Regions from separate parts of the Janthinobacterium woesei genome, predicted to be linked through region 1. Evidence: predicted binding sites of a transcription regulator. Region 1 holds the regulator's gene; each other region holds the start of a gene.

Region 1 (3,276 bases):
CCTTGTATCTCCCTGTAACAATTTTTCGCCCAGAAACGCCGGCCTGGCCGCATCTGCCAGGAGCGCCGGCATGCTGACGGCGGCGATCAGTGCGACAATAGACGCCCGCTGCGCACCATGGCGCGGCATCCATTTGCGTGAGTTCCATGTTCTTAGCCCCTGTCAACACTGCCGTGCCACCGAAGGCCATCCTGTTCGACCTCGACGATACCTTGTGGCCCATCGCGCCCGTGATCGCCGCTGCCGAAACCCTGCTGCATGACTGGCTGGCCACGCATGCGCCCAAGGTGGCGCAGCAGTTTTCCATCGAGCTGCTGCGCCAGCAGCGTTTGGCCATGCTCAATGCGCAACCGCATTTTCATGGCAACCTGATTGAATTGCGCCGCGTGGGCCTGCTGTCGGCCTTCGAGGCTGCCGGCGAAGACCCGGCCCTGGTCGACGGCGCCATCCTGCAATTTTTGGCCGCGCGCAACCGCGTCCAGCCGTTTGACGATGTGCTGCCCGGCTTGGCCTGGATGCAGCAGCGTATGCTGGTCGGTTCCATCTCGAACGGTAATGCGGATCTTGAAACGATCGGCCTGGCACAGCATTTCAAGGCATCCATCGCCGCCAGCGATTTCGGCGTCGCCAAGCCCGATGCCAGCATCTTCCTGGCCGGTTGCGCCGCGCTGGGCGTGGCGCCGCATGAAGCCGTGTATGTGGGCGACGACCTGTATTTCGACGTGACGGGAGCGCAGGGGGCGGGCATGCGTGCCGTGTGGATGAACCGCAAGGGCAGCGATGCGCACCTGGCGGCCGGTGTGCAGCCCGATGCTATCTGCACCAACTTTGATGAATTGCTGCTGTGGCTGCAGAGGCAACTGGAAGATTGATCGCCGCCAGGTGGACGAACGTGCATAATGGGAGCTTAGGAGCTGTTGACGCACCTTGGGCCGCCTTCGCTGCCGCTTGCGCAACAGAATATTGGTTTAACTACAACATCATGCAACTCGATACACGTGCCCAAACACTGCTGAAAGCCTTGGTCGAGCGATATATCGCCGACGGCCTGCCGGTCGGTTCGCGCGCCTTGTCGAAGATTTCCGGCCTCGACCTGTCGCCAGCGACGATCCGCAACATCATGGCCGACCTGGAAGAGCTCGGTTATGTGTCCAGCCCGCATACCTCGGCCGGACGTGTCCCCACGCCGCGTGGCTACCGTATCTTTGTCGACACCTTGCTCACCGTCAAGCATCTGGACGAGCACCTGGTGGAGTCGCGCATGCGCCTGCAGACGCCGCAGCCGCAGCGCACCATCGCCAACGCGGCGCAGATGCTCTCGTCGCTGTCGCAATTTGCCGGCGTCGTGCTCAGCCCGCGCCGCGAATCGGTGTTCCAGCAAATTGAATTCCTGCGCCTGTCGGAAAAACGCATCCTGCTCGTCATCGTCGCCCCAGGCGGCGACGTGCAGAACCGCCTGCTGCTGACGGAGGCGGACTATACGCCGGCGCAACTGGTGCAATCGGCCAACTACATCAACCAGAATTATGGCGGCCTGTCGTTCGATGCCGTGCGCGTGCGCCTGCAGGGCGAACTGCGCCAGTTGCGCGACGATATGGGCAGCCTGATGCAGGCAGCGGTGGAAGCGGGCAGCGAAGCGATGGCCGACAATAGCGACGATATGGTGATTTCGGGCGAGCGCAACTTGCTCAGCGTGAGCGACCTGTCATCGAATATGCATTCGCTGCGCCAGATGTTCGACATGTTCGAGCAAAAGACGGGCCTGATGCAGCTGCTCGACGTGTCGAGCAAGGCGACGGGCGTGCAGATTTTCATCGGCGGCGAATCGAACCTGGTGCCGATGGATGAAATGAGCGTGGTGACGGCGCCGTATGAAGTCAACGGCAAGATCGTGGGAACGTTGGGAGTGATCGGCCCGACCCGCATGGCGTACGAGCGGGTCATTCCGATTGTCGATATCACGGCCAAGCTGCTATCAAGCGCGCTCAGCCATCATTGATAACACCTGGAAAAACCTGCTCGCTACGGTTTTGTCAGGTGTTGTGAGTTGTTACTGGCCCGCTCCGGCCGCCCCGGTGACCGGCGCGGCTGGCAGGCTTCAGGCTGATTTGTGCGGGCAGGCAGTCTTGATGCAGTTGCCATAGATGGCCAGGGCGTGTTCGGCAATTTTGAAGCCGCGCTCTTCGGCCACTTTTTGCTGGCGGATTTCGATGTCTTCGTCGAAGAATTCTTCGACCCGGCCACAGTCGAGGCACACCAGGTGGTCGTGGTGGGAGCCTTCGTTGAGTTCGAAAATTGCCTTGCCAGTTTCAAAATGGTTGCGGTTGAGCAAGCCGGCTTGTTCGAATTGCGTCAGGACACGGTAGACAGTTGCCAAGCCGACATCCATATTCTCGGCCAGGAGGATCTTGTAGACGTCTTCTGCTGTCAGGTGGCGTACCGGGCTACTCTGGAAGATATCGAGTATCTTCAGGCGTGGCAAGGTCGCTTTCAGGCCGCTTGCCTTGAGATCACTAGGATTGTTACTCATGTTTGTTACTCGTATGTGGATCAGGTGCTTTATCATATAGCGTTTTAGCGGGGAGTGCCAAAATAAGCATTTTTTGGCTGGCCGGTCACTCCTGGCGTTTTGTTCATCAAATTGAGGTCATTTATGCGCGTAACACCGGCTGTATTGCCAGCTCTCTGGCAGCGTCTTTCATTTCGAGCACCAGTCGTGGCAGGCATGGCCTGTGTCGCGCTGGCGCTGGCAGTATCTGGCTGTGCCAGCCGCGGCATCCTCGGCGAGAAGCCGGCCGTTGCTCAAAAAGAAGGCAAGGAGCTCGTCCCCGAGCAAGGCGCGCAGACGACCACCATCACGCCCCTGCAAAAATTCATGTGGTTTTTTTCGCCCTACCGTCCTGACATTCAACAAGGCAACTTTATCTCCGAAGAGATGCTGGCCCAGTTGAAAGTCGGCATGACGCGCGACCAGGTCCGCTTCATCCTCGGCACATCCTTGCTGACCGATATTTTCCATGCCGACCGTTGGGATTATCCATTTCGCCTGGCGCGGGGCAGTGGCGAAACCACCAGCAGCCGCGTAGTCGTGTATTTTGGCAAGGATGGCAAGGTCGAGCGCTTCGAAGGCGGCAATTTGCCGACAGAGAAAGAATACATCGACCGCATCGCCGGCCCGTCGCCGTTCGCCAAAGTTGCCAAGGCCGATGTGCCTGCCGCAGCCGTACCGTCGCCCGTGGTGCCTAGCGCCGTGCCGGTCCCGGCCGATGCCGCCCC
Region 2 (3,276 bases), on a different contig from region 1:
AAAAACTGCCCTGGCGAAAAGCGATGCCAAGAAACTGATGGGAAAGATGAATGTTCCCGGCGCCGGTGCATTCGGTAAGGAAGCGGTGGTCGTCGACCGCCGCGAGCAGCGCAAGCGCGATCAGGCGCTGGGCCTGGTGCCATTCGCCGTCAAGCTGAACAGCGATCTGGTCTTGCAATTGCAGAGTCTGGCCAAGGAACGCGATGCGGATCTGAATGAATTGGTCGCTGAGCTGATCACCAAGGGTCTGGCTGCAGCTTAACGTCCGACAATGTTTATCTGTTCAACATTGTTAAAGTTCACAATCATCAAAGTACAAAACTAAAAGGCGCCTTGCGGCGCCTTTTTACTACGGCTTCACTTTTTTCTTACACGAAGGCCGCCAGGGCGCCCTTCATTTTTTTCAACGCCGCCACTTCGACCTGGCGGATGCGTTCGGCCGAGACGCCAAACTCTTCTGCCAGTGCGTGCAGGGTGGCGCCGGAACCGTCGTCGTTGGCCAGCCAGCGTGCTTCGATGATGCGGCGCGAACGGGCGTCCAGCTTGCCCAGGGCGGTTTCCAGGCCCACCGATTGCAAACGCGTTACCTGTTGCGCTTCGAGCACCTTGGTCGGTTCGCTTTGCTCCGACGACAGGTAGGCGATCGGCGAAAACCTGTCGTCTTCATCGTCGGTCGGCGATTCCAGGGCGATGTCGCGGCCGCTCAGGCGCGTTTCCATCTCGATCACTTCTTCGCGCTTCACATCGAGCAGCTTGGCCAGCGCATCGATTTGCTTCGGCGTCATCGCGTCCAGGCCCGTCTTGTGGCTGCGCAGGTTGAAGAACAGCTTGCGCTGCGCCTTCGTCGTCGCCACTTTGACCAGGCGCCAGTTTTTCAGGATGTACTCATGCATCTCGGCTTTCACCCAGTGCATGGCGTACGACACCAGGCGCACGCCCTGGTCCGGATCGAAACGTTTCACAGCTTTCATCAAGCCGATATTGCCTTCTTGAATCAAGTCGGCGTGCGGCAAGCCATAGCCCAGATAGCCGCGGGCAATCGAGACCACCAGGCGCAGGTGCGACAGCACCAGCTCTTGCGCGGCGGCCAGGTCATTCTTTTCGCGCAGGCGTGTCGCCAGCGAAATTTCTTCGGCGTGGGTCAACATGGGCAGGCGGTTCACGGCTGAGATGTAGGCGTCGATATTGCCCAGATTGCCAGTGAAGCCGAGGCCCAGCGCGTTATTTTTGGTCGGAACCAATGCGGACGGTGCGGACATCATAGTCATGTTTTCTCCCTCATAGTCTTGCTGTGTTCCAGTGGGCCACGTCACACGACATGGCCCAGTTTTATGCTTGTACTTGCGTAGATTGTCTTGCGTATTCGGTCTTGCACTTTGCAGCTCGCGGCACCATCTACATCGGGTACTCATGGTGTTTCTGCTTGGGATGTCCCTATATTAGCACTCTCTGCTTTAGAGTGCCAATCGGCACATTTAATCGCTCTGATAGCCTAAATACTATGGCAATGTAATACTTGATGCTTTATCTAGAACGCGCCGCCAGGGCGCATGGCCGTTATAGTGTGCGCCTGTCTGGCTCTGCGCGAAAGGGCTGCACGTGCCTTCTCTACGACAACAGGCATAGTCTACGGGGGCAAGCTGAAGCGAGCCTTAAGAATACTTGCTAAATATCAAGATAACCACAGCATGGGCGAATAGTAAGCAACAAGGGAAGAGATGACGCACGGCGGCACCAGCGGCGCCGCCATGGGAAAGTTCAGTTCAGGCGCGCCAGGTGGCGCTGCACGCAGAGGAAGGCGCCGATCAGGCCCAGGCCGGCGCTGAGGGCCAGCAAGCCGGCCATCGGCAGCGGGGCCAGCGGCACTAGCTGGAATTCGGACGCGTACAGGCGGGCAAACTCGGCAATTGCCGTGTTCAGCGGTTGCAAGGCCAGCGCCACGCCACCGAGCGCCAGCGCACCCGCGCACAGGCCCAGCAGGGCGCCCGTGTAATAGAAGGGGCGGTGGATGAAGGTGTCCGTCGCACCGATCAATTTCGAGATGCTGATTTCATCGCGCTGCTGCATCACTTGCAAACGGATGGTATTGAAGACCACGGCAATCACGGCCACGCCCAAGGTAATGGCCAGCAGTAACAGCACCAGGCGCAGCACGCCCAGCAAGGCCGCCAGGCGCTTGACCCAGGCCGAATCGACTTGCGCCGATTCCACGCCGGGCAGGTGGCGCAACTGTTCGGCCACTGCATCGACATCTTGCGCTTCGCTGGCGCTATGGAAAGCATCCAGTTTCAGCACATAGCTGTCGGGCAAGGGATTGTCACCCAGGGTGCTCAGCACGTCGGCCAGGCCGCTCTTGTTTTTCAGCGTATCGAGCGCCTGTTCGCGCGGGATGAAGACGATCTTGGCCTTCTGGTCGCGCACGATCTTGCGCATCTCGCCGGCCAGGGCCACGGCTTGCTCGCGCGGCGTATCGATTTTCAGGAAAATGCTGATTTCCGGATCGACCGACATCTGCTCGGACATGGGGCGCACATTGTCGAGCATGGTCAAGCCGGCAAACGGCAGCGACAGGGCGATGGCGACGACGAACACGTTCAGCAAGAAGCCGCCCGGCGACTTGCGCAGATGAATCAGCGCCGAACCCAGCGCGAAGCGGTGTTGGCGGAACCAGCCTCTCATGTGCGTTCCCCTTCTGCATCATCCTGGCCCGGCGTCGGCGAAAAGTCCGGGTCGGGCGCGGCGAAGACGGGTGCCTGCGTGGCCTTGTCGATGGCCACCAGCTGGCCGTTTTCCAGGTGGATCACGCGGGCGGCGGCGTCGAGCATTTGTTCGTCATGGCTGGAAATGAGGCAAGTCACGCCCACGGAGTGAAACGCTTTCAGGGCGTCGAGCACCTTGTTGGCGCTGGCGCGGTCCAGGTTGGCCGTCGGTTCGTCGGCCAGGATGATTTGCGGCCGGTTGACGATGGCGCGCGCGATGGAGACGCGCTGCTGCTCCCCGCCCGACAGCGACAGCGGACGCGCCATGGCGCGGTCGAGCAGGCCGACTTTATCGAGCGCGGCGCGTGCGCGTTGCTCGGCGGCCACCTTGTGGGCGCCCACCACCAGCAGCGGCAGCATGACATTGGCCAGGATGGAGCGGTCGTTGAGCAGTTTTTGCTGCTGGAAGATCAGGCCCATGTTGCGGCGCAGAAAGGGCACGCCGGCCGGCTTGATCTTGGCCATGTCCTGGCCATTGACGATCAGCTTGCCCGAAGAAGGGCGTTCCATGGCGGCA
Region 3 (3,276 bases), on a different contig from region 1:
CTGTCCAGGTAGATCGCCGCCTCGCGCAGCGCGCGATCTTCGCCGTCGCGGCACACCATGCTGTAGGCCTGGCCCATGATATTGACATCGACACGCGGCATTACGCTTCCTTCTCGTTCTCGGCAAGTTGATCATCGGTGACAGAGGCCGCTTCCGAGACAGCTTGCTCCAGGCCAGCCTGCACCAGTTCCGGTATTTTTTCCAGCAAGGCTTCCACGCGCTCCTGCGCCTCGCGCATGCGTTGTACATACATGGCGTTTTCGGCGGACAGGGCGGCATTGTCCTTGCGCAGTTGCGCGTTTTCACGACGCAGCGCATGGGTCATTTCGGCCAGCAGGCCTATTTTTTCGGATAATTCGTTGAATTCGGAAATCATCCCGCCACTATAGGGCGGACGCTCCATGGGCGTCAATCGAATCACGCCGCTGTCACACATATTTACATCAATGCAGCGCAGTTGTACGAAAAGACAACTTTCAAACGCTGGCGCTGGCACGATGGCCGCCGCCACGCTTTCGCTGTCGGTAAGCCACCGCTTACTTCTGATGCGCCATGTTATTCGCCGTTTTCATGACCTGGAACAATGTCGAAGGTCAAGGTGCGCCCTTCGCATGAACGGCGCTTCAGGGTCTGCGTGCCGCCCTTGCCCTCCAGCACCATCGTCAAGTCGCGGCAGACATTGTAGCCGCCGGGCTTGGTGCCCGTTTCCGATGGCGCCAGCGTCGCTTTCAGGGGCACGGGATTGCCCAGGCCCTTGTTGCTCCAGGCGCTGGCCACGTTTTCTTCATTGTCGCGCAAGGTGTTCTCGGCCGCTTTCAGCAGCGATTGCGTCTCCTTGGCATTCAGTTTGGCGACAGTAATGTCCGACAGGAACGGTCGATACACGACGGGTGCCGGGTCCTTGCCCTGGACATCCCAGCGGCCGCTGTTCTGCGAACAAGTACGGCGGCTCAGGTCTTGCGACTTGCCGGCCGCCGTAACGACGAATTTCAGGTCGCGGCAGATGTGCGCCTTGAAGCTTTGTTCGGTCATGCCGGAGTTGCTGAAGTTGTACGTTACCTTGACCAGCACGCCATTGTCGCTGCCGTTATCCCACACATGCGCTTGCTGGTCGTCGTCGTCCTTGTTCAAATCGTTGAACAAGTCATTCAGCAGCATTTCCTTTTCCAGCGGCGTCAGGGTCGACACGGTGATCTCGTCAAGAATGGTCGATGTTTGCGCGGCGGCAGTGCCCAGGCAGCCGAGACCGATGACGCTGGCGGCGAACAGGTGCAGCGCGGGACGGGAAATGGTCAATGACATAGTGTTCTTTCTAGCGGCTAGGGCGATGTTTGATATGCAATTGCAATCATCTTATCAAATTTCATAGTCAAACTCTGTTTCCTACACGTACAGGAACAGCCCCGTGACGGCATGCATGCTAGAGTCAGGTTTGCTGCTGACGCCCGGGGACAGGGCTTGTCCCAGCGCAACCCCTGTGCAAATGCAGGCTGCGCAGATCATCTAAGCTTATCTTTCCCGCGAATAAGCTCTTGAATATGCCCCCTACCGTCCCTATAATTAGCACTCGTTAGTAGAGAGTGCTAACAAACTCTTTCGTAGCAATCCTCAGGAAATGATGGTGCTTGTCAGGCAACAGCAGGCGATGCTACGCGGTGGGCGACACCGCGATGCACGATTGCCACAGCCAGCAGGCACACGATGACAGGGGGTTTGCTTGACCGTTGCGGGCTGCTTTCAACGGCGGCCAGTGAAAGCCGGTCTGGCGCTGTGCCGGACATGTATTCATTAAGCAACACTTATCCATTGAACTTTAAGGAGTTTTGTATGAATCTGCGCCCATTGAACGATCGCGTCATCGTCAAACGCCTCGACCAGGAAACCAAAACTGCGTCCGGCCTCATCATTCCTGATGCAGCTGCTGAAAAACCGGATCAAGGCGAAGTCCTTGCCGTAGGCAATGGCAAGATTCTCGACGACGGCAAAGTCCGTCCTCTGGATGTCAAAGTGGGCGACCGCGTCCTGTTCGGCAAGTACGCCGGCCAAACCGTCAAAGTTGACGGCGAAGAGCTGATGGTCATGCGCGAAGAAGACATCATGGCGATCGTCGTCAAGTAAGTGTTTCCACGTTTTAGATAAATACATCTCGAAATTTCTGGAGAATTGAACATGGCAGCTAAAGAAGTAGTATTCGGCGACGCAGCGCGCGCCAAAATGGTCGAAGGCGTCAACATCCTCGCCAACGCAGTTAAAGTGACCCTGGGCCCAAAAGGCCGCAACGTGGTCTTGGAGCGCTCGTTCGGCGCCCCAACCGTCACCAAGGATGGTGTGTCGGTTGCGAAAGAAATTGAACTCAAAGACAAGCTCATGAACATGGGCGCGCAAATGGTCAAGGAAGTTGCTTCCCGCACCAGCGACAACGCCGGCGACGGCACCACCACCGCCACCGTGCTGGCACAAGCCATCGTGCGCGAAGGCATGAAGTTCGTTGCCGCCGGCATGAACCCGATGGACCTGAAGCGCGGTATCGACAAAGCTGTTGCAGCGACCGTCGAAGAACTGGCGAAAATCGCCCGTCCTTGCACCACGACCAAAGAAATCGCCCAAGTTGGCGCGATCTCGGCGAACTCGGACTACTCGATCGGCGAGCGTATCGCTGAAGCGATGGAAAAAGTCGGCAAAGAAGGCGTGATCACCGTTGAAGACGGCAAATCGCTGAACGACGAGCTGGACATCGTTGAAGGTATGCAGTTCGACCGCGGCTACCTGTCGCCATACTTCATCAACAACCCAGAGAAGCAAGTTGCCGTACTGGACAACCCATTCGTCCTGCTGTGCGACAAAAAAATCTCGAACATCCGTGACCTGCTGCCGGTACTGGAACAAGTTGCAAAAGCTGGCCGTCCACTGCTGATCATCGCAGAAGACATCGAAGGCGAAGCGCTGGCTACCCTGGTTGTGAACAACATCCGCGGCATCCTGAAAACCTGCGCAGTGAAAGCTCCTGGCTTCGGCGACCGCCGCAAAGCCATGCTGGAAGACATCGCTGTCTTGACGGGCGGCCAGGTCATCGCTGAAGAAGTCGGCCTGACGCTGGAAAAAGTCACGCTCGAAGAGCTGGGCCAAGCCAAGCGCATCGAAATCGGCAAAGAAAACACCATCGTCATCGATGGCGCCGGCGAAGCTGCCTCGATCGAAGCACGCGTGAAACAAGTGCGTGTACAGATCGAAGAAGCGACCTCGGACTACGACCGTGAAAAACTGCAAGAGCGCGTA

What was found. The regulator HrcA, encoded in region 1, represses chaperone genes, less so after heat shock. The targets are predictions, from matches to a motif close to TTAGCACTCNNNNNNNNNGAGTGCTAA.
Region 2: rpoH (RNA polymerase sigma factor RpoH) is a predicted target of HrcA. The motif match lies at 1,440-1,466, and genes of this name have one in related genera.
Region 3: groES (co-chaperone GroES) is a predicted target of HrcA. The motif match lies at 1,561-1,587, and genes of this name have one in related genera.

What each region holds. Positions count from the first base shown of each region.
Region 1 is NZ_JBNYXW010000007.1:118,616-121,891, forward strand. It holds gene ACQ4W6_RS09520 (HAD family hydrolase) at 147-872, shown strand; gene hrcA (heat-inducible transcriptional repressor HrcA) at 983-1,999, shown strand; gene fur (ferric iron uptake transcriptional regulator) at 2,099-2,530, opposite strand; gene ACQ4W6_RS09535 (outer membrane protein assembly factor BamE) at 2,654-3,276, shown strand, end outside.
Region 2 is NZ_JBNYXW010000018.1:133,060-136,335, forward strand. It holds gene ACQ4W6_RS20780 (hypothetical protein) at 1-262, shown strand, start outside; gene rpoH (RNA polymerase sigma factor RpoH) at 369-1,262, opposite strand; gene ftsX (permease-like cell division protein FtsX) at 1,759-2,679, opposite strand; gene ACQ4W6_RS20795 (cell division ATP-binding protein FtsE) at 2,676-3,276, opposite strand, start outside.
Region 3 is NZ_JBNYXW010000011.1:179,525-182,800, reverse strand. It holds gene ACQ4W6_RS14810 (cell division protein ZapA) at 1-101, opposite strand, end outside; gene ACQ4W6_RS14805 (DUF904 domain-containing protein) at 101-403, opposite strand; gene ACQ4W6_RS14800 (hypothetical protein) at 556-1,302, opposite strand; gene groES (co-chaperone GroES) at 1,828-2,118, shown strand; gene groL (chaperonin GroEL) at 2,170-3,276, shown strand, end outside.